4 regions of the Ewingella allii genome follow, and region 3 is predicted to be linked to each of the others. Evidence: predicted binding sites of a transcription regulator. Region 3 holds the regulator's gene; each other region holds the start of a gene.

Region 1 (7,555 bases), on a different contig from region 3:
AACGAAGCCGCCGTCCGTGTGATGCTGGAAGGTTTGGTCAAGCTCGGCATCCTGCACGGCGACGTCGACACCCTTTATAGCGAGCAGGCGCACCGCCCGTTCTTTATGCACGGCCTGTCCCACTGGCTGGGGCTGGATGTGCATGACGTCGGCAACTACGGCAGCCCTGAGCGCACCCGCACTCTCGAGCCGGGCATGGTCCTGACCGTCGAGCCGGGCCTGTATATCGCGCCAGACGCCGATGTCCCTGAGCAGTATCGCGGCATTGGTATCCGTATCGAAGATGACATCCTGATCACCGCCGACGGCATTGAAATCTTCACCGGCGACGTGGTGAAAGAGGCCGATGACATTGAAGCCCTGATGGCGGCGGCCCGTAAATAATATGAGCATTATTATTGTTGGCGGCGGGATGACCGGCGCCACGCTGGCACTGGCCATCTCCGCGCTGACTCATGGTCAACTGCCGGTGCATCTGATTGAAGCTTCTTCGCTGGGTGGCAGTGGTCATCCGGGGTTTGACGCCAGATCCATCGCGCTGGCCCAAGGCACTTGCCAGCAGCTGGCGCGCATCGGGCTGTGGTCTGCCTTATCCGATATCGCCACGCCAATCAGCGACATTCATGTCAGCGATCGCGGCCATGCGGCCTTTGTGAATCTCAATGCCGGACATTACGGCGTGGAAGCGTTGGGGCAGGTGGTTGAGCTGCACGGCGTAGGCCAACGGCTGTTTGCCCGGCTGAAAGAGGCACCCGGCGTCACGCTGCACTGCCCGGCGAAAGTCACTGACGTGCAGCGTAGGGTTGAAGGTGCCAGCGTGACGCTCGACAACGGCGACGTGCTCGACGGCAAGCTGCTGGTGGCGGCAGACGGCTCTCACTCCATGCTCGGCAAAGCCTGCAACATTCGCTGGCAGCGCGAGGATTACGGCCAAATTGCGGTGATCGCCAACGTCGTCACTGGCGAACCTCATCGCGGCCGGGCTTTTGAGCGTTTTACCGAGCACGGGCCGCTGGCGCTGCTGCCGATGTCGAAAGGGCGCAGCTCTTTGGTCTGGTGCCACCCGCGCGAGGCGCAGGCTGACATTGATAGCTGGAGCGAAGAGAAATTCCTCGCCGAGCTACAGAAAGCCTTTGGCTGGCGCTTGGGTAAAATGCAGCAGGCGGGCAAGCGATTCAGCTATCCGCTGCAATTGCAGACCGCCAACAGCCATATTAGCCATCGACTGGCGCTGGTCGGCAACGCCTCGCAAACCCTGCATCCAATAGCTGGGCAGGGCTTTAACCTTGGCCTGCGTGACGTCATGACCTTGGCAGAAACAGTGGCGACGGCGCATCTGGCCGGCAATGACATTGGCAGCTACCGCGTGTTGAGTGGCTATCAGCAGCGTCGCCAGCCAGACCAGCAGGCGACGGTCGGAGTGACCGACGGCCTGATCCACCTTTTCGCCAATCGCTATGTTCCCTTGATGGTCGGGCGCAATCTCGGCCTGATGGCGATGGAAGGCATTACACCTTTACGCGACGCCTTTACCCGGCGCACGCTAGGTTGGGTAACCCGCTGAATCTCTTCCCACAGGAAAATTTATGCAATCTTTTGATGTAGTTATCGCCGGTGGCGGCATGGTTGGCCTAGCGCTGGCCTGTGGGTTACAGGGCAGCGGCCTGCGCGTTGCCGTGGTGGACAGCCACCAACCCGATCTCGACTCTCCTCTGCCAGCAGCGCCGGGTCTGCGCGTGTCGGCCATTAACGCCGCCAGCGAGCGCCTGCTGAAATATATCGGCGTATGGGACAACATCACCGCCCAGCGCGTCAATGCCTATCAAGGCATGGAAGTGTGGGACCGCGACAGCTTCGGGAAAATTGCTTTTCGTGGCGAAGAGTATGGTTTCAGCCACTTGGGGCACATCATTGAAAACGACGTGATCCTGCGCGCCCTGTGGCAAAAAGCCGAGCACTCCTCTGACATCACTTTGCTCTGTCCGGCGACCTTGAAAAACGTGGCCTGGGGCGAAAACGACGCCTTTATTACCTTGAACGATGACCGCCAGCTCAGCGCCCGCCTAGTGGTTGGCGCGGATGGCGCGCAGTCCTGGCTGCGCCAGCATGCGGATATCCCGCTGACCTTCTGGGACTATCGCCACCATGCGCTGGTCGCCACTATTCGCACCGCCGAGCCTCATCAGTCGGTGGCGCGGCAGGTGTTTCATGGCGAAGGCATTCTGGCATTCCTGCCGCTGGCTGACCCGCACTTGTGTTCCATCGTGTGGTCGGTTTCTCCGGATGAGGCCCAGCGGCTGTCGGCGTTGTCCAAGGAAGCCTTTAATAAAGTGCTCGCCAGCACCTTCGACCTGCGTCTGGGGCTGTGTTCCGTTGAAAGCGAACGTCTGACCTTCCCGCTGACCGGCCGCTACGCGCGCAGCTTTGCCGCCCAGCGTCTGGCGTTGGTGGGCGACGCCGCGCACACCGTGCACCCGCTGGCCGGGCAGGGGGTGAACCTTGGCTTTATGGACGCCGCCGAATTAGCGTCTGAAATCAGACGCTTGCAGCGCGCGGGCAAAGACTTCGGCCAGCACATGTATCTACGCCGCTATGAGCGCCGCCGCAAACACAGCGCCGCGCTGATGTTGGCGGGTATGCAGGGCTTCCGTGAACTGTTCAATGGCGATAACCCGGCGAAAAAATTGCTGCGCGATATCGGCCTGACGCTGGCGGACTCCCTGCCTGGCGTGAAGCCAAAACTGGTGCGTCAGGCAATGGGACTGAATGATTTACCCGAATGGCTAGAGCAGGATCCTGTTCGATTGAAATAATCTAATTTCAGCGCCTTTTTCCCATTACTTTTTATAATGCGAGGCCGGATATCCCATTCTGCAAATGGTGAGATATCCGGCCTCTTCGTTATATAACATCGAGATTTTTGTGGTTCATTTGTAGATTTTGCGCCATAAACCCCATTTTTCTAGTCAGAAACTCTGCACAATACTCCTCGCTTATCCCTGCTGTTTCTCCAGATACTGATATTTTAACTTATGGTTAGCAGGGGGATTCGGTGATAAGTTCGACCTATAGGATAACGTTTGCGTCACCCTGTGATCCTTCACGCTATTTTGGCGTTGGCTGCTCTTATTCGGCCCAGTCACATACTTGAGTAAGCTTTTAAGACTCGCTCAGTTGCCGCCTTGATACAGCGCGAATGATTTAGGGGAAACGAGAGCAATTTATATTCCGATATTCCGACTTCGTTTTTGCATTCGCAGGTTAATGAGGATCAAGATGGTTAAGCAGACTCAGCTTTATGAACAACACGTGGCGTGCGGTGCGCGCATGGTGGATTTCCACGGTTGGATGATGCCGTTGCACTACGGCTCACAGCTTGATGAGCACCACGCGGTGCGTCAGGACGCTGGCATGTTCGACGTCTCCCACATGACGATTGTTGATCTGCACGGCGCCCGCACTCGTGAATTCCTGCGCTATCTGGTGGCCAACGACGTCGCCAAACTGACCGTCCCCGGCAAAGCGCTTTATACCGGCATGCTTAACGCCTCCGGCGGCGTGATTGACGACCTGATTATCTACTTCTTCACTGAAGACTATTTCCGCCTGGTGGTGAACTCTGCCACGCGCGACAAAGATCTGGCATGGATTTCGCAGCATGCAGAAGCCTACGGCGTTGAAGTCACCGTGCGCGATGATCTGGCGCTGATCGCCGTCCAAGGCCCGCAGGCCAAAGAACGCGCTGGCACGCTGTTCACTGAAGAGCAAAAACAAGCCGTCGCTGGAATGAAACCTTTCTTTGGCGTGCAAGCCGGTGACCTGTTTATCGCCACCACCGGCTACACCGGCGAAGCGGGCTACGAAATTGCCGTGAAGCAAGAACAAGCCGCTGACCTGTGGCAGAAACTGCTGAAGGCTGGCGTCAAACCTGCCGGGTTAGGGGCGCGCGACACCCTGCGTCTGGAAGCCGGCATGAACCTATACGGTCAGGAGATGGATGAGGGCGTTTCTCCATTGGCGGCTAACATGGGCTGGACCATCGCCTGGGCGCCGGAAGATCGCGACTTCATCGGCCGCGCCGCGCTGGAAAAGCAGCGTGAGCAGGGGACCGAAGAACTGGTTGGATTGATCATGACCGAAAAAGGCGTATTACGTAATGAGCTGCCGGTGCGTTTCACCGACGCTGCGGGCAACCAGCAGGAAGGCGTTATCACCAGCGGCTCATTCTCACCGACTTTGGGTTACAGCATCGCGCTGGCTCGCGTTCCGGCTGGCATCGGCGAAAACGCCATCGTGCAGATCCGTAACCGCGAAATGCCAGTAAAAGTAACCAAGCCTGGTTTTGTTCGTAACGGTAAGCCGTTGGTTTAATAACGAATTCATTAATATCTGAAAATTTTTGGAGATTCTTTCATGAGCAATGTTCCATCAGAATTGAAATACGCCGCGTCGCACGAATGGGTTCGTTCAGAGGGTAACGGCGTTTACACCGTAGGCATTACCGAGCACGCGCAAGAATTGCTGGGCGACATGGTTTTCGTCGACCTGCCAGAAGTGGGCCGCGAAGTGACGGCCGGTGAAGACTGCGCCGTTGCCGAGTCCGTTAAGGCGGCGTCTGACATCTATTCCCCAATCAGCGGCGAAATTATTGCCGTTAACTCTGAGCTGGAAGGCTCACCTGAACTGGTGAATAGCGCGCCCTACGGCGACGGTTTCCTGTTCCAGATTAAAGCCTCTGACGAAAGCGAAATCGCTAAGTTACTCAGCGCTGACGCCTATCTTTCAGGTATCGACGAGTAATGAAGTGCTGCCCCGTAAGCCGTTTACGGGGCAGATTTAGTCCCCGCTTGCCCGTTATCGGTTGTCCTTCGACACCACCATGCAGATTCAGGAATGCGTAGCAAATGACTCAGACTCTCAGCCAACTTGAACACAGTGAATCCTTTATCGGCCGTCACATTGGCCCGTCTTCTCAGCAGCAACAACAGATGCTGGAGACGGTCGGTGCCGACTCGTTAAATGCCCTGATCCAGCAAATCGTGCCGGTGGACATCCAATTGCCGGGCCCGCCAGCCGTGGGTGATTCCGTTACCGAACATCAGGCACTGGCTGAGCTGAAAGCTATCGCCAGCCAGAATCAGCGCTACAAATCTTACATTGGTATGGGCTACAGCGCGGTGCTCACCCCGCCGGTTATCCTGCGCAACATGCTGGAAAATCCGGGCTGGTACACGGCGTATACCCCTTATCAACCAGAAGTTTCTCAGGGCCGTCTTGAAGCCTTGCTGAACTTCCAACAGTTGACCCTCGACCTGACGGGTCTGGACCTCGCGTCTGCTTCTCTGCTTGACGAAGCGACCGCCGCTGCCGAAGCTATGGCTCTTGCCAAACGCGCCAGCAAACTGAAGAACGCCAATCGCTTCTTCGTGGCTGACGACGTGCATCCGCAAACGCTGGACGTGGTTCGCACCCGCGCTGAAACCTTTGGTTTCGACATCATCGTGGATAAAGCCGAGAAAGTGCTCGAGCTGGAAGGCGTGTTCGGCGTGCTGCTGCAACAGGTGGGCACCACCGGGCAGGTGCACGACTATCGCGCACTGCTGGCAGAGCTGAAATCACGCAAAATCATCACCAGCGTTGCCGCCGACATTATGGCGTTAGTGCTGCTTGCCGCACCGGGCGCGCAGGGGGCGGACGTGGTATTCGGTTCCGCCCAGCGCTTCGGCGTGCCAATGGGCTACGGCGGCCCGCACGCGGCATTCTTTGCCTGCGTTGACGAATTCAAACGCTCCATGCCGGGCCGTATTATCGGCGTATCGCGCGACGCCGCGGGCAACACCGCGCTACGCATGGCGATGCAGACCCGCGAGCAGCATATTCGCCGCGAGAAAGCCAACTCCAACATCTGTACTTCGCAGGTTCTGTTGGCGAACATCGCCAGCCTGTACGCGGTATTCCACGGCCCGGTTGGCCTGAAACGCATCGCCAGCCGTATTCACCGTCTGACCGACATTCTGGCCGCTGGCCTGAAAAAAGGTGGCCTGACGCTGCGCCACGACACCTGGTTTGACACCTTAACGGTTGAAGTGAAAGACAAAGCCGCGACGCTGGAGCGCGCCCTGAGCTTCGGCCTGAACCTGCGCACCGACATCCACGGCGCCGTGGGCATCACGCTGGACGAAGCTACTTCACGTGAAGATGTGCAAGTGCTGTTCGCCGCCCTGCTGGGTGACGACAACGGTCTGGACATCGATCAGCTTGATAAAGCCGTGAGCAGCGATAATGCCTCGATCCCTGCCGCTATGCAGCGCGTAGAGCCGATCCTGACTCATCCGGTGTTCAACCAGTACCACAGCGAAACTGAGATGATGCGCTACATGCACCGTCTGGAGAAAAAGGATCTGGCGCTGAATCAGGCGATGATCCCGCTGGGTTCTTGCACCATGAAACTTAACGCCGCTGCCGAGATGATCCCAATCACCTGGCCTGAATTCTCCGAGCTGCACCCGTTCTGCCCGGTTGAACAAGCTGCGGGCTACCAGCAGATGATCGGCCAGCTCTCCCAGTGGCTGGTGCAGCTGACCGGCTACGACGCGGTTTGTATCCAACCAAACTCCGGCGCGCAGGGCGAATATGCTGGCCTGCTGGCTATCCGCCGTTACCACGAAAGCCGTAACGAAGGCGGCCGCCACATCTGCCTGATCCCAAGTTCTGCTCACGGCACCAACCCAGCATCGGCGCAAATGGCCAGCATGAGCGTGGTAGTGGTAGCTTGTGACAAGCAGGGCAACATTGATTTAAGCGACCTGCGCGAGAAAGCCGCTCAGGCCGGCGATGAGCTGTCGTGCATCATGGTGACTTACCCGTCAACCCACGGCGTGTATGAAGAAACCATCCGCGAAGTGTGCCAGATTGTTCACCAGTACGGCGGTCAGGTCTACCTCGACGGCGCGAACATGAACGCACAGGTGGGGATCACCACGCCGGGCTACATCGGCGCGGACGTGTCGCACCTCAACTTGCACAAAACCTTCTGTATCCCACACGGCGGTGGCGGTCCGGGCATGGGCCCAATTGGCGTGAAATCGCACCTGGCTCCGTTCGTTCCGGGTCACAGCGTGGTGCAGATTGACGGCGTACTGACTCAGAATGGCGCGGTTTCTGCGGCGCCGTTCGGCAGCGCTTCTATCCTGCCAATCAGCTGGATGTACATCCGCATGATGGGTGCGCAGGGGCTGAAGCAGGCAAGTCAGGTAGCGATTCTGAATGCCAACTACATCGCCACTCGCCTGAAAGATGCTTACCCAGTGCTGTACACCGGCCGCGACGGTCGCGTGGCGCACGAATGCATTCTGGATATCCGCCCGCTGAAAGAGAGCGTCGGTATCAGTGAAATGGATATTGCTAAACGCTTGATTGACTTCGGTTTCCACGCGCCAACCATGTCATTCCCGGTCGCGGGTACGCTGATGGTTGAGCCAACCGAGTCTGAAAGCAAAGTGGAAATCGACCGTTTTGTTGACGCTCTGCTGGCGATCCGCGCTGAAATCGACCG
Region 2 (7,555 bases), on a different contig from region 3:
TGTCGTTCATCAGCTCGTCCAGCGTATAACCTACCGCCAGCTTGGCGGCCACTTTGGCAATCGGGAAGCCGGTTGCTTTAGAAGCCAGAGCAGAAGAGCGCGACACGCGCGGGTTCATTTCGATAACAATCAGGCGACCGTTTTTCGGGTTCACGGAGAACTGCACGTTAGAACCGCCGGTTTCCACGCCGATTTCACGCAGTACCGCCATCGAGGCGTTACGCATGATTTGGTACTCTTTGTCGGTCAGGGTCTGCGCCGGAGCCACGGTGATGGAGTCACCGGTGTGGATGCCCATGGCATCGAAGTTTTCGATTGAACAGACGATGATGCAGTTGTCGTTCTTATCGCGCACCACTTCCATTTCGTACTCTTTCCAGCCAATCAGCGACTCATCAATCAGCAGCTCTTTAGTTGGGGAAAGATCCAGACCGCGCTCGCAAATCTCTTCGAACTCTTCGCGGTTGTAGGCGATACCGCCGCCAGTGCCGCCCATGGTGAATGATGGGCGGATGATGCATGGGAAGCCAACGTCAGCGGCAACCGCCAGCGCTTCTTCCATATTGTGAGCAATGCCGGAACGCGCGGTGTCGAGGCCAATCTTCTTCATCGCCACGTCGAAACGGCGGCGGTCTTCGGCTTTGTCGATAGCGTCGGCGGTGGCACCAATCATGGTGACGCCAAACTCCGCCAGCACGCCCTGACGTTCCAGCTCGAGTGCGCAGTTCAGTGCTGTCTGGCCGCCCATGGTTGGCAGCACGGCATCTGGACGCTCTTTCTCGATGATTTTACGCACCACTTCCCAGTGAATGGGTTCGATGTAGGTTGCATCGGCCATTTCCGGGTCGGTCATGATGGTCGCCGGGTTGGAGTTCACCAGAATGACGCGGTAACCCTCTTCACGCAGGGCTTTACAGGCCTGCGCGCCGGAATAGTCAAACTCACAGGCCTGACCGATAACAATCGGGCCAGCGCCGAGGATCAGGATGCTTTTTATGTCTGTACGTTTTGGCATGTTTTAGTGCTCCTGATTTATTTGCCAGTCTGAGTGGCGTGAGAACGGTATTGCTCAATCAGCTCGATAAAGTGGTCGAACAGCGGTGCCGCGTCGTGCGGGCCCGGGCTGGCTTCTGGGTGCCCCTGGAAGCTGAACGCGGCTTTATCCGTGCGATGAATCCCCTGAACCGTGTGGTCGAACAGCGATTTGTGGGTCACGCGCAGGTTGGCTGGCAGGCCATTTTCATCTACCGCAAAGCCGTGGTTCTGCGCGGTGATCATCACCACATTGTTGTCGAGATCTTTCACCGGGTGGTTACCACCGTGATGGCCAAGCTTCATTTTCAGCGTTTTCGCGCCGCTGGCCAGTGCCAGTAACTGGTGGCCCAGACAGATGCCGAAGACCGGAATATCAGTCTCGAGGAAGGCCTTGATGGCGTCGATGGCGTAGTCGCATGGCTCCGGGTCGCCCGGTCCGTTGGACAGGAAGATGCCGTCTGGATTGAGCTTTAACACGTCTTCGGCTGGCGTTTGTGCCGGCACCACGGTCAGGCGGCAGCCGCGGTCAACCAGCATGCGCAGGATGTTGCGTTTTGCGCCGTAGTCATAAGCCACCACGTGGAATTTCAGCTCTTCGGCCGGTTTCGCTTCAGGCAGTTCGCCTTCTAATGTCCAGCTGCCCTGCTGCCAGCTGTAAGACTCTTTGGTAGTGACTTCTTTCGCCAAGTCCATGCCTTTCAGGCCCGGGAAGGCTTTAGCTTTCTCCAGTGCCAGCACCGCGTCCACGGAATCGCCAGCGATGATGCAGCCGTTTTGTGCGCCTTTTTCACGCAGCACGCGAGTCAGTTTACGGGTATCAATGTCGGCGATAGCGACGATGTTGTGGCGTTTGAGATAGTCAGAAAGATTTTCGGTACTGCGGTAGTTGCTGGCAATAAGAGGTAAATCGCGGATAACCAAACCTTGAGCGTGTACTGCAGAGGATTCTTCATCAGCGGCGTTAGTGCCGACATTACCAATATGGGGATAAGTAAGAGTAACAATTTGGCGGGAATAGGAAGGATCAGTAAGGATTTCTTGATAACCGGTCATCGACGTATTGAAGACCACTTCCCCCACTGCCGTACCTTCTGCCCCGATGGCCCGACCGTGGAATTGGGTTCCGTCTTCCAGAACCAATAGCGCTGACTTTATCAAAGCATCCTCCAGGAATAATCAATCACATTATTTGCATATTAATTCAGATAAGCCGATCTAAATCAATGCAAAAATCGCCCTCGAAGCCAATTTTCGGCAAATTGCGCGCATTCTAATGATGGGCGCTCGCTTTGTCTACCAAAAGCACCAATATTTCTCTGTTTTATACAGAACTCAGTGAAATAGCGACCTCACAGCCATAAAAGCACGGGCTAAGTCACTATAGTAAACGTTTGCGAGGGCGGTTGTCTGAAAAAAGGCGGGAAATCGGCAAATGTTACACATCGGATCTGTTGAGGAGGTCGTTTTGTAGTCAGCGAAGAGCTTTAAAACTCACAAAACATATTAAAATAGGCATCAAAATAAGAAAAAGAAGCCAAACATGATTTTTCATAAAAAAGAAAAGGGCAGCCAAGGAACCGCCCTATAATCAAAGAACTATGATTAAAACAACCACATCACAATGGTGTAAAACTTAAATATCATCTAATTTCAGCACATCACGCATATCGAACAAGCCAACTTTAACGTCCTCCAGCCACTTTCCTGCACGAACTGCGCCTTTTGCAAATGTCATTCGACTTGAAGCCTTATGGGTAATCTCAACGCGCTCGCCGATATCGGCAAAAATCGCCGTATGCTCACCCACGATGTCTCCTGCACGCACGGTCGCAAAGCCGATGCTCTTAGGATCACGCTCGCCGGTATGGCCGACGCGGGAAAACACCCCGTGCTCCTTGAGATTGCGACCCAATGTGTCGGCAATCGCCTCACCCATCGCTAACGCCGTGCCCGAAGGCGCATCAACTTTGTGGCGATGGTGAGCTTCAATAATTTCGATATCCGTGTAGTCGCCCATCACCTCGGCGGCTTTTTCCAACAGCTTGAGGACCAGATTGACACCTACGCTAAAGTTCGCGGCGAAAACAACCGGAATAGACTCGGCTGCCTGCTGGATTGCCGCCTTACCTGCGTCATCAAAGCCGGTAGTGCCGATAACAATACCTTTGCGATGTTTCACGCAGAAGTCGAGATAAGCCAGAGAAGCTTCTGGACGCGTGAAGTCGATCAAGACGTCGAAGTCGTTCACCACGTCATCCAGACTGTCGCTCACCTTAATGTTCAGGCGACCAACACCTGCCAGCTCGCCCGCGTCAGTTCCCACCAGCGAGGAGCCTTTGCGCTGAATGGCTGCGCCCAGCACTACGCCATCAGCTTCGCAAACCGCCTGAATAAGCTGGCGTCCCATTCTTCCACCCGCGCCCACAATGGCCATGCGCAGTTCAGCATTACTCATAATCTCTCTCTTTATAAATGTGTTCTGCTTTATAACAGCAGCAGGTTATCGGCCCCTCTGGAGAGGAGCCAGCAAAATTGCGGCATAATTAGAAAATTATGATATAGCCCAGCTAACATCAGTAAAACATATCAGCTCAAAAGTTATCCATTTGATGATTTTATGTTACTCATCAATGAAAAGCGTCAGGGTAAACAAGGCGCGTTTCTGAAAATAGCCATTTCCCACTCGCGCATAATCATTCAATTTTATGCATAGGGTTGCAGCAGAGTTTGGCTGCGGCATACAGCACCGTTGGCGTATCCCTGATTTGTCTTTACGCAGCACAATCCCCCTCGCTAATTGCTACATAAAGCAACAAACGCGCACTTTTAACGATCTAAAACATCAATTTTTCATTATATGTAACGAAATGATATTGATAAAACCAATAAATATGGTAATAAATAGCCCGCTAATTTTAACCCACGAAACTTGATTTCGTTGCGTTAATAATTCGGCGCGTTTTCACCTTTGCCAGATAGTCACCGGTAAAGGGAATATAAAATAATAATGAGCCAACATCATTGATGATTCTCTTAAAATCATCGAGTTGGCGCAGGGGCAACGATGAAATTCAAACTAAACAGAGTCACACAGGTGGCTTCTGCCGGGCTACTCTTTGGCCTGACGTCTTTCGCTTCACAGGCTGAAATCACCCTTATTAAGCAAGATCCGCAGCCAAATGACCTGCTGAGTCGTCTCGACTTCAAGGTTGGCGGCAGTATTCGCCCACAGTGGAATATGGAAACGGGCAATAAAGATAAAGGCTCTTACAAAAACAACGGCTTTGACGGCGGCTCGCGTTTTCGCTTCACGGCGGATTACTACCTGTTTGATGATATCAGCTGGGTCAGCTACTACGAACTGGGTGTCAACTTCCCTGCCCTGTTCGACTGGGATAATCACTATGCCGACGGCGCGCGCAATACCTCTCGCCGCCAACTCTACACCGGTCTGAAAAGCAAAACCTACGGACAGTTGACCTTCGGCCAGCAAAACAGCGTGTATTACGATGTGGTGGGCGTGAAAACCGATATCTGGGACTACGACATGCTCGCTCAGGCGCCGGGCAACGGCGTGAATGGCGACTACGACGGCTCTTATCGTTCGCGCAAAATGTTGAAATACAAGAACACCTTCGGTGATGCTGATGTCTACGCCTCTTACCTGTTCGCCGATACCGATCTGCTGACCGGCGATGGCCTGCGTTATAAACGTAAAGGCGGCGGCTCTATCGGCGTGGATTACCATATCACCAAAGAACTGACCTGGGGCACGGCGTACAACTACACCAACGCCGAGATGAAAAACCCGGGCGGCAACAGCTCCACCAACTATGACCAAAATATCATTGGTACCGCATTAAGCTGGAAACCGGGCAACTGGACGGCCTCTTTCGGCGGCGGTTATTACAACAACTTCCTGACGACTAAGCAGAAAGCGGATAATAACTACTTTGCTGGCGACGCCTACGGTCTGGAATACTTCCTGGGCTACGCCTTCCCAATAAACCAGTACGCGGTCAAAACCGTTCAGCCATACTTCATGGGTGACCGACTAACCTACGTCTCCGGCCGTGATTATCAGCGTATCGATAATGGCTTAGGCGTATCGGTTCAACTCGATTACGGCTTCCGCGTTGATTATGAACACGTATTTAGCTCCACCACCGACGACCGTGGCGACATGAACCTGGTTCGTCTGAGATACGATTTCTAACCCTTATTAGCTCACCTCAGGGGCTGGCTTTACGTTTTATTAACGGGCCGGCCCCTTCTTTTTACGCCTTTTATTCTATCCTCCATCAGCAAAGCCAGACTAGACTATGTAAAGACACTGCCATGAAGGAGAGCTTTACGATGTCAGCATTTTTACGATCCGCCATCACTGCGATAGACGACTACCGTGCCGAGCTGGGAGAGACGCCGGTATGGTGTCAACGCACGCAGTCATTACTGTGGGTCGATATTCTCAACTTAAAACTGCTGCGCTACTGGCCGTCCCAGCACAAAACCGAGGTACGCAAGCTGCCCTCGTTAACCAGCGCCGTGCTGTTAACCAGCGCGCTGAATCGCTTTTTGTTGGTCTCGCAAGATGGCCTGCACCTGTATGACTATGCCTTCAGCAAGACAGAGAAAATCTGTGATTATGTCGGCAGAGAAGGCACCAGAACGAATGAAGCCGCTATCGCGCCAGACGGCTCCCTGTGGTTCAGCACTATGGATGCGAAGGAAGAGCAGACGCTGGGCGGGTGGTATCGCTATGAGAGCGGTGCGCCACATCCCGAGCTGATGATGGACAACGTGGGCATTCCCAACACGCTGGCGTGGCATGAAAGCAAAGTGTGGTTTGCCGACAGCATGAAGAAGCGTTTTTACTCTGCCAACGCCCGCCATATCAATCCGCTGAAAATCGCCTGCTTCTCGTCTGGGGATAAAACGCCGGATGGCTCGGCAGTCTCCTTGGACGGCCTGCTGCTCACCGCCTGCTGGGGCAGCAGCTGTCTGTTACGCCAGCAAATCAATCAGGGCGAGCTGCTGACCCTCGACACTATTGCCCTTCCCGTCGCTCAGCCAAGCTGCTGTACCTTTGGCGGGCCGGACATGAGCGAGCTGTTCATCACCTCGGCGCGCAAAGGCTTGGAGAACCCAAGCGAACTGGACGGCGCCCTGCTCCACGTGCAGACCGGCACCACGGGCACGCCGCAGAACCTGTTCCGTCTCAACTGATTATCATAAAAAAAAAGCGGCCAGTTTTCACTGACCGCTTTCTACTCTTGCGCGCCTTGCTCGATTAGCTGATGAACTTAGTCAACCTGACGCACATCAACCCGCAGCTCTTTCGGCACTTCGAAAACGATATTCTCTTCGCGCCCTTCCACGTTAATCACATCCGCGCAGCCAAAGGCTTTCAGCTTGCTGATCACGTCCTGCACCAGAATGTCTGGAGCAGAAGCACCGGCGGTGACGCCAATGCTCTTGGCGTCTTTCAGCCAAGACTCTTGGATATCAGCGGCGGAGTCGATCAGGTAAGAAGGCACACCAACGCGCTGCGCCAGTTCGGCCAGACGATTAGAGTTTGACGAGTTCTTCGAGCCGACCACCAGCACCACGTCAGCCCCGTCGGCCAGATGGCGCACGGCCTCCTGACGGTTAGTGGTGGCGTAGCAAATGTCGTCTTTGCGTGGGCCGATGATTTTCGGGAAACGGTCGCGCAGGGCGTCGATCACTTCCGAGGTATCATCCACCGACAGCGTGGTTTGGGTCATGAAGCACAGGTTACTTTCATCTTTCACCTGCAGCTTATAGACGTCCGCTGGCGATTCGACCAAGTACATGCCGCCATTAGGGTTGCTGTACTGCCCCATGGTGCCTTCCACTTCTGGGTGACCGGCATGACCAATCAAAATCGCCTCGGTGCCCTTACGGCTGGCACGTGCGACTTCCATATGGACCTTCGTCACTAATGGGCAGGTGGCGTCAAACAGCATGGTCAGATCACGCGCTTTCGCCTCGGCGCGCACGGCTTGAGATACACCGTGTGCCGAGAAAATCAGGATTGAGCCGTCCGGCACTTCGCTGATTTGCTCGATAAACACCGCGCCGCGCTGGCGCAGGCTATCAACCACGTAACGGTTGTGAACCACCTCATGACGCACATAGATCGGCGCGCCATACAGCTCGAGGGCGCGCTCGACGATGCTGATCGCACGATCTACGCCTGCGCAGAACCCGCGTGGGTTAGCCAGCAGTATTTGCATCTTTCTCCTCCAGTTGCGGATCAATCTCCAGCACTTCGATATCGAAGTCGATATGCTGGCCCGCCAGTGGATGATTGAAATCAACGGTGATGGAATCTTCGGTCACGTCACGCACCACGCCAGGCATTTCGCTGCCGTCACGGGTAGTAAATAACATGATGGTGCCCACGTCAGGAATGCCCGTTTCTTGGAAATCTCGACGCGAGAAATATTGAACCAGATCAGGGCTTTTCGAGCCGAAAGCAGATTCAGGTGCCAGCGCA
Region 3 (7,555 bases):
ATCCAGGCGCGTTTTCTGGATTGAAGATTGGTTAGCCGTGCGGCTGCAATGCGGAGTGTATCTTTAAAATGGCGCGGGAGTTTAGTCTCAAGACCGGCGTTAATGACCCGCTGGAAGAACATATCAAGACGTTCGCATTCCCACCAGCCGTCCATATAGCTTTCGCCCAGACCCAAAGAACCTTCCTGTAAAACACGCTTGAAGAAATCAGGGTTTTTTACTTTTATATCAAAAGGTCGAGTACCATTAATCTGGATATCGGCCATCCCGAGCATTTCATTGGCGATGCGATACCATTGATTATCTTGAATACTCAGGTCTTCTACACACGATGAACTCATAGCTTCTCCATCACTTTCTCTTCTGACTTATTAACCTGCCAAGAAAATATTAGGCAATTTATGCAGGTCATTATGAGAACAGACGGTTAATCCGCCTTGTCTGATATGCGACTATGAACAGAGGAAATAATTAGAAGAACACCCACTGCCACCAAGAGTATGGGTGAAAAATCCATTTTATAAAGTGTGATGCACTCCCCGCATCGACAACAAGTTGTGATAAAAGTTTTGGTAAAATGTTATTTTTTTAGGTTCGATTGAGTATATGCCCGCCTTTCCGCATTCTCAATAATAAATCGTGCGGGGCGAGCATATACTTTAAGTGATTGTTACAGAGGGTAATTATGACGATCCGTTAGCATGTTAAGCATCGTTTCGCGATAATTCTCCTCCGGCAGCTACCGCTACCGCAGTCGCCTGTTTCTCACCTTTTTTGGCCATAAAAAATCCCAGTCCAACCAAGACAACGGTGCCAAGCATTACCGTCACCGTGGCCAGAAGTGGCAGGGCAATAAAAGTGGAAACCAACAGGCTGGCAACAAAACACAAACCTAATTGTAGTGTATTTTGCAGTGCAGCAGCCTTGCCTGTATTAGCAGGAAATGACATTAATGCATTTGCTACAACAATTGGATAGCACGCACCATTCACCAAAGCCATTAAACAGAAGGGAATGAGCAGGGTGATTAGCGTGGCGTGAGTCAGGGCTGCCACCAGATAAAGCGCCACGACGCTCAGGGTGTAACCCGCCAGCAGCCAAGGCAGAATGCGGTTGCCGTCAATTTTGGCGATCAGCAAACGGCAGCCGAAGCCCCCCACCAAAAATGCAATTGTCTGCGGAACATAGCTCAGACCAATCACTCCCGGCGTGTAACCCATATCACTCAAAATAAAGGGTGAACCCGTCAGCCACGCAAAGAAACCGGCCGAACACGCAGCGTAAATCATCACGTTGCCGCTAAACGCTGGCGAAGCCATCAGGCGGAAGAAGCTGATGTTGTCAGCCTTTTTCTCGCCACTGGCTTTTTTGGCTTCTTTAATGCGGAAAGAGAAGGCCAGCAACAGCACGCCGACGGCCAACAGCAGGGCAAAAATGGCCTGCCAGTCGAAATGGTTAAGCACCCATGCACCAAGCAGCGGGGCGAGCGCTGGAGAGAGCGCGACCAGCGGCATGATAGTCGCAAAGGTGCGTTTCGCCACTTCAGACGAGTAGCGATCAACCACCAGCGCCTGCCAGCTCACTGCCGCAGCACACACGCCGATGGCTTGCAGGAAGCGCAGACCGAGCAGCAGATAAATATTTTCAACCCACAGCATCCCCAGACAGCCCAGCGCGAACAGCGTCAGTCCGGCAATCAGTACCGGGCGGCGACCCATGCGATCGGAGAGTGGCCCCCAGACCAGTTGGCCAATGGCAAAGCCGCCTAAGAAGATACTGAGGCTGGCGCTGATCAGGCCCGGCGTGGTGACTAAGGAGGTTTGCATCGCGCTGAATGCAGGCAGGTACATATCGGTGGCTAAAAAGCCCAGCATACTCAGCCCGGCGAGGTAGAGCATAAATCCAAAGGAGGGTTTCATTTTTCTCTTCTTAGATGCGATGTATCAATGACGTTACGTGGTGGCAAACAAATGCAGGAAAACTCCTGAGAAGTTTAAGTGTTTGGTAAAGGCGTTGTGAAACGCTAATATTTGCAGTGTTCTATCAAAAATATTGAAAGCAAGCCGGGGGCGAATGAAATGTGGTCAGAATACTCGTTAGAAGTGGTAGACGCCGTGGCGCGCACCGGCAGTTTTAGCGCGGCAGCCGTGGAGCTGCACCGCGTGCCCTCGGCGGTGAGTTATACCGTCCGCCAACTGGAACAGTGGCTGGCCGTGCCGCTGTTTGAGCGCCGCCATCGCGATGTGGAATTAACCCCGGCCGGGCAGGTTTTTGTCGAGGATGCGCGGTTGCTTATCAAAAAAATGATGGCGACCCGCCGCCAGTGCCAGCAGGTGGCAAATGGCTGGCGCGGCCAGCTCAGCGTGGCGGTTGACCGTATAGTTAAGCCAGAAAGGGCGCGGCGGCTAGTGACGGATTTCTATCGCACCTTCCCGGACACCGAGCTGATTATTCATTCCGAAGTGTTCAACGGCGTGTGGGATGCGCTGGTTGATGGCCGCGCTGACGTCGCCATCGGCGCCACCCGCGCGGTGCCCACCGGCGGGCGTTTTAGCTTTCGCGACATGGGCTTTATGGATTGGCACTGCGTGGTCAGCCCGAGCCATCCGCTGGCGGCGTTGCCCGCGCCGCTGATTGACGACCAGCTGCGAGAGTACCCCGCGCTATGTCTGGAAGACACCTCGCGTAGCTTACCCAAGCGCGATACCTGGACCTTGGATAATCAGCGTCGGCTGGTGGTGCCGGACTGGACCTGCGCCATTGAGTGCCTGTGCGCGGGGCTGTGTGTCGGCATGATGCCCGTCCATATGGTGGATAAATGGCTCGAGCAGGATAAGCTTCGCGTTTTGCAACTGGCTACGGATTTCCCGGAAAGCGCCTGCTGCCTGACGTGGGACCAAAGCAATCAGTCGCCCGCGCTGGCGTGGCTGCTGGACTATCTCGGCGACAGTGAAACCATGAATCAGGAGTGGTTGCGCAATTAAAAACGCCTGCATGGGAGCAGGCGTTGGTCGGTTCACTATTTTATTCGCGGCGCGCTATTAACGACGATAGTCGCGATACGGGCCGTCGGCCACTGAGCGGCGCTCAACCAGTTTCGGATGAACCTCGATGGTTTGCGACTCTTCGCGCTTGCTGACAATACGGTCGAGCAGCATGGTGAAGGCCATCTCGCCCAGACGCTCTTTCGGCTGGTGGATGGTGGTCAGGGCTGGAGAAAAGTAGCGCGCGTTACGCACGTTATCATAGCCGATCACCGAAATGTCTTGCGGCACGCGCAGGCCCATTTCGTCAGCGGCACAGATTGCCCCCATCGCCATCACGTCGCCGCCGCAGAAAACGGCGGTCGGGCGCTGCTTCTGCATCAAAATCTTGTGCATCGCCTGATAGCCGGATTCCGGCTCGAAATCCCCTTGCACTACCCACTCTTCGCGCAGCGGAATATTGGCTTCGGTTAAGGCTTTGACGAAGCCCTGGAAGCGACCGCCGCCGGTGTTGCGGGCTAGCTGGCCGGGGATCACGCCGATATCGCGATGACCGCGTTCAATCAGATAGCGCCCGGCCATGTAGCCGCCTTCAAAGGCGTTATCAATAATGCTGTCGGTGAAATTCTTGCGCGCTTCGCCCCAGTCCATCACCACCATAGGGATGGAGCGATACTCTTCGAGCATGTCCAACAGGGCGTCCGGGTATTCGGCGCACATCACCAATAAGCCGTCGACGCGCTTTTGCGCCAGCATCGCCAGATAGGCCTGTTGCTTATCGAGGTTATTGTGCGAGTTACATAAAATCAGCGTATAGCCTTTGGCGAAGCAGCTATTTTCAACGGCTTCGATAACTTCGGCGAAGTAGGGCGCTTCGCTGGAGGTTGCCAACAAGCCGATAGACTTGGTGTTATTAACCTTGAGGCTGCGAGCCACGGCGCTAGGCGAGTAGTGCAGCTCTTTAATGGCAGTCTGCACGGCGGCTTTAGTTTCTTCGGCGACGAAACGTGTTTTATTGATGACGTGCGACACGGTAGTGGTGGAAACGCCAGCCCGCTTTGCGACATCTTTTATCGTTGCCATGAAAAGAATGACTCCTGTACCGACGTGCTCTGGCACGTTAGCATTATGTTAATCGTTTGCTTGCGTGGATTTGACTGCTGAACAATAAAAGCGCAGTGAAATCGTTGGTGGGTTTTTCAGAAAAGGACAGCTGTCTGAAAGAACATCGGGATGAATCGACCGGCACGCAGCGTGGTAACCGCGAATTTTCTCTTATATCGCGGAAAAGGGGAAGTAAAAAGTCTTGTTAAGGCAGGGAATGATCACGAGATTTTAGCGGGAAACTGTGAGAAACTGCTTTGGCACACAAACTGTATGGCTTACGGCGTGGCCGCATTTGATCCACAAGGAGTTTTCATGGACAGCAATCTGAAATTCGCATTGATCACGACAGTCGGCGCATTGGCAATGATTTTGGCCTTTAGCTTCACGGCGGTAATGCACTAATCCTCTCATTCCGAGTAGGGCTTAGGCGCGTTAAACCGTGTTCGGTTCTAGTTAGAAAAGTTAAATAAATAGAGAAAAGGGCGACCCCATCACTGGGATCGCCCTTTTTGTTTTCGTCTTGCTGTGCTCGAATTTGACTCAACAATTTCATAAGCGTTTCGTTAAATGCTATTCAGTGACTGATTAGCGGTGGGGCCGACTTAACGAATCGTTTTAGGCGTCATGACGCGACGCGCGCCAACATAGTGATCTTGCCAGTAATCGTCACCCAAGGAGGTGATTTTAATATCTTCACCGGTTCGCGGTGACTGGATAAACTTGCCGTTGCCGAGATACACGCCCACGTGGTCTGCTGCGCCGCGCTTGCTGATCCTGAAGAAGACTAAATCGCCACTCTCCAGTTCACCGCGTTTAACCGGCGCCGCGTCACGAAGGTGGTACATTTCGTTAGCGGTGCGCGGCATTTTAATGCGAATCAAATCTTTATAGGCGTAATACACTAAACCACTGCAATCAAATCCGGTATTCGGTGAAGTCCCACCCCAGCGATAAGGTTTGCCAACCTGATGCATCAACTTGGTCATCGCTGTTTGCTGCGCGTGTTGGTAACGTTTTTTGTGCGCGGCGCTTAATGTTATGGGTTTACTGTTTTTTGCCAGAACGTCTTTGTCACCTCGGTGACGCCCGTAAGCTTTTTTGCCGTTCTTTTTGGTTTCGTTCTTGGCCAGCGTTCGACTTTCTTTTTTGGTTTCGGTTTTGCGTAACGCGACTTTGGTGATTTTCTTTTCAGCTCGCTGATGGTGAGCAAGCTTGGCCGGTGCGGCCTTTTTCGTTTCTTTCGATTCTTTCGTTTTACTGGTTTTGGTTTTTTCTTCTTTTACCGGCTCTGCCTTGGACTTTTTACTGGTCTTGGCCACGGCTTTTCGCTTTCGGCGCTCATCGGGTTTAGCCTGACTCACGTGGCTTTTCTTATGATCGGCGGAAACGTTAGCGTTTGGCGCTGCGTGCGCCAAATTAAGAAATAGCTGGGTAAATAGCAGTACGGAAAGCGTAATCAATAAACGCATGGCGTCGTTACCAATATTGGCCCAAAGTTAAACATCATAGATGTCAGAGTATTGCCCAAATGAACCGGACAAAACAGCACGAAATGCCTCGATTCTAGATCATATTGTGAGAAAAAGTTAATAGCATTTTAAATGCTGAGAAAATAGTCATTAAACGGTTTTAAAAGCACCATATTTCAGTGAGTTGAAATAATGCTCTATGCCGTGCGGAAGGCTCATTCGGCAGTTAAATTTGTTAGGCAAAAATGTTATTCTGAATGACTGTTTATTTTTGCGACCTGTGAGGCATTTTAATAAAAATGGCACAGGCAGTTGAATAATGCATGGCGCAGTGGAGAAAAACCCTGCAAAAAATGGCGTTTTTATCCCATGCCAGCCATCGTTACAATAGAAGACAAGCGACAAAGGCTGCGGGTTCCCATAAGCAGCCTGCGCATAATGAGTAATGACCGTGACAGCCAGCTTTGGCTTGAGGAAGCAAGAAATGACCACACCAACTATTGAAAAGATCCAGAAGCAGGTTTCCGAAAACCCAATCCTTCTGTACATGAAAGGTTCACCTAAGCTGCCAAGCTGCGGTTTCTCTGCTCAGGCGGTTCAGGCTCTTTCTGCCTGTGGTGAGCGTTTCGCTTACGTTGATATCCTGCAAAACCCAGATATCCGTGCTGAAATGCCAAAATATGCTAACTGGCCAACCTTCCCGCAGCTGTGGGTAGACGGCGAGCTGGTTGGCGGTTGCGACATCGTGATTGAAATGTACCAGCGCGGTGAGCTACAGCAGCTGATCAAAGAAACTGCTGAGAAATACAAATCTTCTGAAGAGCAGCAACCTGAGTAATTTCAGGCTCCCGCTGTAATAGCAGAGCAAATAAAAAGAGCGGCCATCTGAGCCGCTCTTTTTTTATCTGTCGAATTCCGCCAAGCCCACTTATTCAGCCTGACTGTCTGTCTCGCTCGGCGCTGCAGTCTCATCGCCCACCGGCAGTGGCCAGCCACCAAGACGCTTCCAGCGGTTTACCAGTTCACAGAACAGCTTGGCCGTCTGCTCGGTGTCATACAGCGCCGAGTGCGCCTGGCTGCTGTCGAACACCATGCCGGCGCTGATACAGGCTTTCGCCAACACCGTCTGTCCGAGCACCAATCCGCTGAGTGCGGCGGTATCGAAAGTGGCAAAAGGGTGGAAAGGGTTGCGTTTCAGCCCGGCGCGCTCTGCGGCAGCCATCAGGAAGCTGTGATCGAAGTTGGCATTGTGCGCCACGATGATCGCCCGATTGCAGTTCTGCTCTTTCATTCCCTTGCGAATGGCTTTGAAAATCGCGTGTAGCGCATCATATTCGCTCACCGCGCCGCGCAGGGGGTTGGTCGGGTCTATGCCGTTAAAGGCCAGCGCCTCCGGTACCAGAATGGAACCCTCGAAAGGCTCGACGTGGAAATGCAACGTTTCGTCGCTCTCCAGCCAACCCTCGTCATCCATCTTTAACGTAATGGCGGCAATTTCTAGCAGCGCATCGGTCTGGGCGTTAAATCCTGCGGTTTCAACATCGATAACTACGGGATAAAAACCACGAAATCGGCCTCTCAGGGCGTTAATGTCACTATTCTCGGCCATTAGTTTCTTATCTTCATCGAATTCAGCCGGCATTATGACAAATTTTTCTGTCAGTTGCAGGAGGGGAGGAAAAAAGGGCAACAAAAAAGGGCGCTTATGCGCCCTTGATAGCGGAAGGCGGGATTAGTGACCCAGACCTTGACCCGCATGTTTAGATTCGATCAGCTCGATTTTGTAGCCGTCCGGGTCTTCGACGAAAGCGATGATGGTAGAACCGCCTTTCACCGGGCCGGCTTCGCGCGTCACGTTACCACCGGCTTTACGAATGTCTTCGCAAGTCTGGGCAACGTTATCTACGCCAAGAGCGATATGACCATAGGCCGTGCCGAGATCATAGCTTTCGACGCCCCAGTTGTAAGTCAGTTCGATCACTGCACCTTCGCTTT
Region 4 (7,555 bases), 530 kb from region 3:
GGCAATGCAACTGGAGACGATCAGCCAAATAAATGGCACTGACCTCCCCACCACTCGGCAGGATCTTGCCGATGTCCACCGTGATATCAACCGCCTACATCGTTTGAATATTCTGGAGTTTGGCGAGTCTGCATGCCAGTTACACGGCGAACAGCTTGACCTGCGATTGTGTCTGTTTCACGGCCTGCGCCGCGCCCTGCGCACCTCTCCGGCCTTTATTAATCAGCACTTCTCGCCGTGGCTACATCAGGCACTGGCCCCCTATCGCTTCGCCGACAGCCATTTTTATGAGCACGAGATGAATCGGCTGATAAGCCAGTGCGCCGCCCGGCTGAGCCGGGAGTTTAGCGAGCGCGACCAGACTTTTTTGCGCGTCTATTTGCAGTATTGCCTGTGGCAGAACCTGTCTCAAGGGGATAACAGCTTCGAGCCCGCCAAACTGACTGATTTACAGTGCCAATGGTTGCGCGAAAAACCAGAGTTTGCCGCCGCCAGCCGCCTGTTCACTCAGCTACAGCACATCAGCGGTGGGCAGCTAGCCGAAGGGGAGCGCGACTTTTTCACCCTGCTGCTGAGATTGTTGAAAAACCATCAGTACAGCAGCAGCGGCTCATTGGAAGATGAACAGCTCACCCAGCAAGTGGCGAAATTAATTGCCAATTTCCAAGAAGTTGCCGGGATGAAGTTCAGCAGCGATGAGGGGCTAGCTCGCCAGCTTTTTGCTCATCTTGGCCCGGCAATTGAACGCTGCCATTTTTCGATTGGTATCGACAATCTGCTGCAAGATGAAGTTACCCGCATGTACCCAAGGTTGGTGCGTACCACTCGCGAGGCGCTGGAGGATTTCCAACTGGAGTACCAGATTCGGCTTTCGGAGGAGGAAGTGGGCTTAGTCGCCGTGACCTTCGGCGCGTGGCTGATGCAAGGTAACGCCCTGCACGAAAAGCAGATTTTACTGCTGACCGACAACAATCCGCAGCTTGAAGAGGCGGTGGAGCAGCAGATCCGCGAGGCGACCCTGCTGCCACTTAATATTCAATATCAGACGCTGGCGGATTTCCAGCAGCTCGGCGCACCGGCCGGCGTCGCCATGATTGTCACGCCTTACGCAACACGAATCACCGACGCCGACCCGCTGGTCATTCACACCCAACTGCCATTGGCAAAAGAGCAGCGAAAACGCATTCGCTCGCTGCTCGAAGCCCATTAATCGATCGCGACTGGCGTCACTTTCGGCCGCAGGAAAATGGCCGGTGCCGCCACCAGCGCCATCACGAAGAACAGCCCGGCGTGCAGATGCTCAAACAAGAAGCCGGAAATCATGGTCATCACCGCCACGCCGCCGCCCATGGCTAAGGCCGAATAAACCGATTGCAGGCGGATAACCTGATCCCGAGGGCGCGAGGCAATAAAGCGCATCCCCGCCAGATGGCAAACGGTGAAAGTGCCGCAGTGCAGGATTTGAATCAGGATAAGCCAAGGCAGCTCGATGAATGCCCCCATCAATGCCCAGCGCACCACGCCACAGCAGGCGGAGAGCAGCAGCAAATCGCGCGCGCTCCAGCGGCGGAACAGCTTATTGCTGAAGGTGAACACCAGCACTTCCGCCACCACGCCCAGCGACCATAGATACCCCACCACCGAGGCGGAATAGCCTTGGTCCTGCCAGTAAATCGCGCTGAAACCGTAATAGGCCGCGTGGGCACCTTGCAGCAAGGAGACGCAGAGTAAGAAGCGCCAGACCGGCGTTTCACTCAGCAAGGCTTTCCAGGAAATAGCCGGCTCGTTGTTTTCGCGCTTGGCTCCCACCGGCTTAACGCTCGGGCGGAACAGCATCCCCAGCAGCATGGCGGCGATGCCGACCGTCAGCGTGTAAAGAATCGCATTATGGCCATATACCGACACCAGCTTGCCGGTCAGCGCCGAACCTATCACAAAGGCTATTGATCCCCAGACGCGGACTTTGCCGTAATCCATGGTGATTTGGCGCTGTAGCGTGCCAGAAAGGGCATCGGTCAGGGGCACTAACGGGCCGAAGAAGATGCTAAACCCGGCGATGTTGATCATCAACCACGCCCAGCCGTTGCCAAACCAGTAGCCCACCGCGAAGGCCAGTGTCAGCAGTGCCAAAATGCGCAGGCCGGTAATTAAATGGGCGGGATCTTTAATGGCAGGAGAAATGATTAAGGTACCGAGGAAACGTGAAACTAAGCCGGCCCCCAGCAATAACCCGATATTTTCAGAAGAGATACCCTCGCCTTTTAACCAAACCCCAAAGAAAGGCAGAAAAATACCGTAGCTGAAAAAGTAGGTGAAATAGCTAAGCCCTAGCCAATACGTTGAACGCAATACCATAGTTCCTCCGGTTTTTATGGGCGATACTTTGACAGAGGTCACACTAGCTAGCAATCAGCAGTGAAGGTGTTAAGAGAGGAATGTAAGGCGGCTCACAGTTATGGCTGGCTATTAACAAAAAACCCGCCGAGGCGGGTTTATTTATTCAGATCAAACGCTGCAAGTCCTGAGTGATCACACTCAGACTCGGTCACGACATTACGCGTAAACCGGGAAGCGTGCGCAGATATCCAACACGTTTTTCTTAACGCGTTCGATAGTGGCTTCGTCGTTGATGTTGTCCAGAACGTCACAAATCCAGCCAGCCAGTTCGCGAACTTCGGCTTCTTTGAAACCACGACGGGTAACAGCCGGAGTACCGATACGCACGCCAGAGGTCACGAAAGGAGACTTCGGATCGTTTGGCACGGAGTTTTTGTTGACGGTGATGTTAGCACGGCCCAGCGCGGCGTCGGCTTCTTTACCGGTCAGGTTCTTATCAACCAAGTCCATCAGGAACAGGTGGTTGTGCGTACCGCCAGAAACCACGTTGTAACCACGTTCCATCACCACGGCCACCATAGCTTGTGCGTTTTTAGCCACTTGCTGTTGGTAAGTTTTGAACTCAGGCTCCATCGCTTCTTTCAGGGCTACCGCTTTACCGGCAATCACGTGCATCAGCGGGCCGCCCTGACCACCAGGGAATACGGCTGAGTTGAGTTTTTTATAGAACTCTTCGCTGCCGCCTTTCGCCAGAATCAAACCACCGCGAGGACCCGCCAGCGTTTTGTGGGTAGTGGTGGTGACGATGTGTGCGTGTGGCACTGGGTTCGGGTAAACGCCAGCTGCAATCAGACCGGCAACGTGTGCCATGTCGACGAAGAAGTAGGCGCCAACGCTGTCAGCAATTTCACGCATCTTTGCCCAGTCAACCACGCCAGAGAATGCAGAGAAGCCGCCGATGATCATTTTTGGCTTGTGGATTTCGGCCTGACGCTTAACGTCTTCATAGTCGATATCGCCGCCTTCGTTGATGCCGTAAGGCACCACGTTATAAAGCTTACCAGACAGGTTTACCGGAGAGCCGTGAGTCAGGTGACCACCGTGGCCCAGGTTCATCCCCAGAATGGTATCGCCCGGCTGCAACAGCGCGGTGTAAACCGCGAAGTTAGCCTGTGAGCCAGAGTGTGGCTGCACGTTAGCGAAGTCTGCGCCAAACAGCTCTTTCGCGCGATCGATAGCCAGTTGCTCAACGATATCCACGTATTCGCAGCCGCCGTAATAACGTTTGCCCGGATAACCTTCGGCATATTTGTTAGTCAGTTGCGAACCCTGAGCCTGCATGACGCGCGGGCTGGTGTAGTTTTCTGACGCAATCAGCTCGATATGTTCTTCCTGACGAACAACTTCCTTCTCCATTGCTGCCCACAGCTCAGCATCATAATCGGCAATGTTCATTTCACGCTTTAACATCCGCATCTCCTGACTCAACAAACTAAAAAATAAATGCCCCTTCCGGGTTCTGCGCAACAGTGTAAATGTTTAAGACGCCTGCGGATAGAGTCGGTTTAATGTTTTTAGGCAATCGATTGGCTTCAGACACGGCAAGGCTTTTATCCGTTAGGGACTTAGCGTAATCAAGGGAGTTTTCTTCACCATAACATGCATATTTTTCAGCTTTGTGACCCCGCCCGCACGCTTTATGAAACCCATGATTCCGGCATGGCTATTTACAACAATAAATCCTCGCTATAAGATGCATTAAAAATACATGTTTAAGAATTTATTGCTGAGATACGGGCCTAAGCCCAGGGAGCTAACACCATGCTAGACAGCCAAACTATCGCCACCGTGAAGTCCACCATCCCCCTGCTCGCCGCCACTGGGCCGAAGTTAACGGCTCACTTTTATGATCGCATGTTCGCGCATAACCCTGAGCTGAAAGACGTTTTTAATATGAGCAACCAGCGCAACGGCGATCAGCGTCAGGCACTGTTTGACGCCATCTGTGCCTATGCCGCTAACATCGAAAATCTCGCCGCACTGCTGCCTGCCGTTGAGCGCATCGCGCAAAAGCACACCAGTTTCACCATCCAACCTGAGCAGTACAACATTGTCGGTACCCACCTGTTGGCGACGCTGGATGAGATGTTCAGTCCGGGTCAGGAAGTGCTGGATGCCTGGGGCAAAGCTTACGGCGTGTTGGCCGGGGTGTTTATTCAGCGTGAGTCCGATATTTATAAAGAGAGCGCCGAGAAGAAAGGCGGCTGGTCCGGCACTCGCAAATTCCGCATTAAGGAGAAGCGTCCGCAGAGTGATTTAATCACCAGTTTTGTGCTCGAGCCAGTAGACGGCCAGCCGGTGGCCGATTTTAACGCCGGGCAATATCTGGCGGTCTATATTCGCAGCCAGCAGTTGGAAAATCAGGAAATTCGCCAATATTCACTGACTCAGGCACCAAACGGCAAAACCTATCGCATTGCGGTGAAGCGCGAAGAGCAAGGTCAGGTATCGAACTTCCTGCATAACCAGGCTCAGGAAGGGGACGTGGTACATCTGGCCGCGCCGCACGGTGATTTCTTCCTCGACGTGACGCCTCAGACGCCCGTCGCGCTGATCTCCGCCGGTGTCGGCCAAACGCCCATGCTCGGGATGCTCAACGTGCTGGCCGCCAATCAACATCAGGCCCCTATTCACTGGCTGCACGCCGCTGAAAATGGCCGGGTTCACGCCTTCGCGGATGAAGTGAAATCATTGGAAAATCGCTTGCCGCAGCTGCAAAGCCACGTGTGGTATAACCAGCCGCAGGCGGAAGATTTGCCGGGTGAGCAGTATCAGTCTCAGGGGCTGATGGACCTTAGCCTGCTGAAAAGCCAGCTCGCTGACCCGACGACCGAATTCTATCTCTGTGGTCCGGTGGGCTTTATGCAGTTCGCGGCCCAGCAGCTAGTGGCGCTCGGGGTTGCCGTCGACCACATTCATTACGAATGCTTCGGCCCGCATAAAGTGCTGTAATTAAAACAGATGCATAAAAAAAGGCTGACATCGCGTCAGCCTTTTTTATTGGCGTTTTCTGGTCATAAGACTGAAAACGGCAATTAGATCGCTTCTTCATCCTGCTCGCCAGTACGGATACGTACTACGCGCGCCACGTCGAACACGAAGATTTTGCCATCGCCGATTTTGCCGGTCTGGGCAGTGGTCATAATGGTTTCGACACAGGTATCAACGATATCGTCAGCCACTACGATCTCAATCTTCACTTTAGGCAGGAAGTCCACCATATACTCAGCGCCGCGGTAGAGTTCGGTATGGCCTTTCTGACGCCCAAAACCCTTCACCTCTGTCACGGTCATGCCGGTAATACCCACTTCGGCCAAGGCTTCACGGACATCATCGAGTTTAAACGGCTTAATAATCGCATCAATTTTCTTCATGGCGGACCCTTATAATCATTCATTTGCTCTCCGCCTTCCTGAGCGGCAGCGTGGTTCACATTCTGATTGCCAGCGGCAATGCACAGGCAGACGGTAAAGGTAACATAGTCGAAGAGCGTCGTGGTCACTCTTTAAAGTCGGTCGCTTCCAACTCGTGACGAGAAAGCAGCTTGTAGAATTCGGTTCGGTTGCGCCCGGCGATACGCGCCGCGTTGGTCACGTTGCCTTTGGTTATCTGCAACAGCTTGCGCAGGTAATTGAGTTCAAACTGATTACGCGCCTCGACGAAGGTCGGCAGCGCGGTGTTCTCCCCTTCCAAAGCCTGCTGTACCAAGGCTTCGCCAATCACCGGCGCGGAGGTCAGCGCCACGCACTGCTCAATCACGTTAACCAGCTGGCGAACATTGCCCGGCCAGCTGGCAGCCATCAGGCGTCGCATGGCGTCGGTTGAGAAGCTGCGTACAAAAGGTTTATGTCGCTGCGCGGCGACCCGCAGCAGGTGGTTCGCCAGCAAGGGAATATCTTCTGCACGCTCATTTAATGCCGGCAATTTTAAGCTAACGACATTCAGGCGATAGAACAAGTCTTCGCGAAACTCGCCCTTCTCCATGGCTTTCGGCAAATTGCGGTGGGTCGCGGAGATAATTCGCACATCCACATCGATGTCGTGATTACTGCCCACCGGGCGCACCTTGCGCTCTTGCAGCACGCGCAGCAGTTTGACCTGAAGCGAAAGCGGCATGTCACCGATTTCATCTAAAAACAGCGTCCCCCCCGTCGCCGCCTGAAACAGTCCTTCCCGGCTACTGACCGCGCCGGTAAAGGCCCCTTTGGCGTGACCAAAGAGTTCAGACTCCAGAAGCTGCTCTGGCAGTGCGCCACAGTTAATCGCTGTGAAAGCCTTCTTGGCTCGCGGGCTGGCGGCGTGGATCGCCTGCGCCAACACCTCTTTCCCCGTGCCACTTTGGCCGTTAATCAGCACGCTGACGTCAGACTGCGCCACCATATTGGCCTGCTCCAGCAGCCGCAGCATCACCGGATTGCGCGTGACAATCGCCTCACGCCAGCTCTCATCACCACTCGGCGAGGAGAGAGACAGCGCGGCGTCAATCGCTTTATATAGCGCGTCGCGATCAACGGGCTTGGTAAGGAAGCTAAACACCCCCTGCTGGGTGGCGGCAACCGCGTCGGGGATGGAACCATGGGCGGTGAGGATAATCACCGGCATGCCCGGCTGATGCTGTTGGATCTGCGCGAACAGCGCCATGCCGTCCATTTCATCCATGCGCAAGTCGCTGATCACTAAGTCAAAACGTTCACGATTAAGCAGACGTAGCGCCTCGGCGCCGCTTTCGGCGGTAGTGACGCGGAAACCCTCGCTGGTCAGGCGCATGCCCAACAGCTTCAGCAGGCTCGGATCGTCATCGACCAGCAACAGGCTGGCGGCTTTGCGTAACGTCATGGTTTCTTCTGCCCTTTAATCGGTGGCTGGTAAGTCTCTTCCGGCTTAACAGTTACAGAGGCCGAATCGTTGTCCGGCAAATCACTCTGCATCTGCTTGCGCGAAGAGAGCTGACGCTCAATATCCGTCAGGTTTTTTAACTTACGCTGAGTATCCGTCAAGCTCTGTTGCAATGCCACTTGCTGCTCGGTGAGCTGCTCTATTTTGCTTTCGGACACGGCGGCCTGCCGCGCGTTACGCGCTTTCTCATCCCCTAGCGTCACTTGCAGGGTTTGCCGCTCGCGCCACAGTTGCACCAAGGTTCGAATGGAGCCGGGCATCT

Evidence for each region. The regulator PurR, encoded in region 3, represses purine synthesis genes. The targets are predictions, from matches to a motif close to CANGCAAACGTTTGCNTG.
Region 1: gcvT (glycine cleavage system aminomethyltransferase GcvT) is a predicted target of PurR. The motif match lies at 3,070-3,087, and genes of this name have one in related genera.
Region 2: carA (glutamine-hydrolyzing carbamoyl-phosphate synthase small subunit) is a predicted target of PurR. The motif match lies at 2,416-2,433, and genes of this name have one in related genera.
Region 4: glyA (serine hydroxymethyltransferase) is a predicted target of PurR. The motif match lies at 3,913-3,930, and genes of this name have one in related genera.

Annotation. Positions count from the first base shown of each region.
Region 1 covers NZ_JAWUDN010000003.1:250,184-257,738, forward strand. Annotated here, with positions in the region: gene pepP (Xaa-Pro aminopeptidase) at 1-384, shown strand, start outside; gene ubiH (2-octaprenyl-6-methoxyphenyl hydroxylase) at 386-1,564, shown strand; gene ubiI (FAD-dependent 2-octaprenylphenol hydroxylase) at 1,587-2,813, shown strand; gene gcvT (glycine cleavage system aminomethyltransferase GcvT) at 3,277-4,371, shown strand; gene gcvH (glycine cleavage system protein GcvH) at 4,414-4,800, shown strand; gene gcvP (aminomethyl-transferring glycine dehydrogenase) at 4,905-7,555, shown strand, end outside.
Region 2 covers NZ_JAWUDN010000004.1:158,367-165,921, reverse strand. Annotated here, with positions in the region: gene carB (carbamoyl-phosphate synthase large subunit) at 1-1,015, opposite strand, end outside; gene carA (glutamine-hydrolyzing carbamoyl-phosphate synthase small subunit) at 1,033-2,193, opposite strand; gene dapB (4-hydroxy-tetrahydrodipicolinate reductase) at 2,669-3,490, opposite strand; gene SBO83_RS11495 (porin) at 4,100-5,251, shown strand; gene SBO83_RS11490 (SMP-30/gluconolactonase/LRE family protein) at 5,392-6,261, shown strand; gene ispH (4-hydroxy-3-methylbut-2-enyl diphosphate reductase) at 6,339-7,292, opposite strand; gene fkpB (FKBP-type peptidyl-prolyl cis-trans isomerase) at 7,273-7,555, opposite strand, start outside.
Region 3 covers NZ_JAWUDN010000001.1:676,541-684,095, forward strand. Annotated here, with positions in the region: gene cfa (cyclopropane fatty acyl phospholipid synthase) at 1-341, opposite strand, end outside; gene punC (purine nucleoside transporter PunC) at 705-1,919, opposite strand; gene punR (DNA-binding transcriptional activator PunR) at 2,079-2,984, shown strand; gene purR (HTH-type transcriptional repressor PurR) at 3,042-4,067, opposite strand; gene cydH (cytochrome bd-I oxidase subunit CydH) at 4,218-4,493, shown strand; gene SBO83_RS03315 (NlpC/P60 family protein) at 4,694-5,560, opposite strand; gene SBO83_RS03320 (Grx4 family monothiol glutaredoxin) at 6,045-6,398, shown strand; gene rnt (ribonuclease T) at 6,489-7,202, opposite strand; gene gloA (lactoylglutathione lyase) at 7,293-7,555, opposite strand, start outside.
Region 4 covers NZ_JAWUDN010000001.1:145,629-153,183, reverse strand. Annotated here, with positions in the region: gene csiE (stationary phase inducible protein CsiE) at 1-1,210, shown strand, start outside; gene SBO83_RS00705 (3-phenylpropionate MFS transporter) at 1,207-2,355, opposite strand; gene glyA (serine hydroxymethyltransferase) at 2,554-3,807, opposite strand; gene hmpA (NO-inducible flavohemoprotein) at 4,159-5,349, shown strand; gene glnB (nitrogen regulatory protein P-II) at 5,433-5,771, opposite strand; gene glrR (two-component system response regulator GlrR) at 5,896-7,233, opposite strand; gene qseG (two-component system QseEF-associated lipoprotein QseG) at 7,230-7,555, opposite strand, start outside.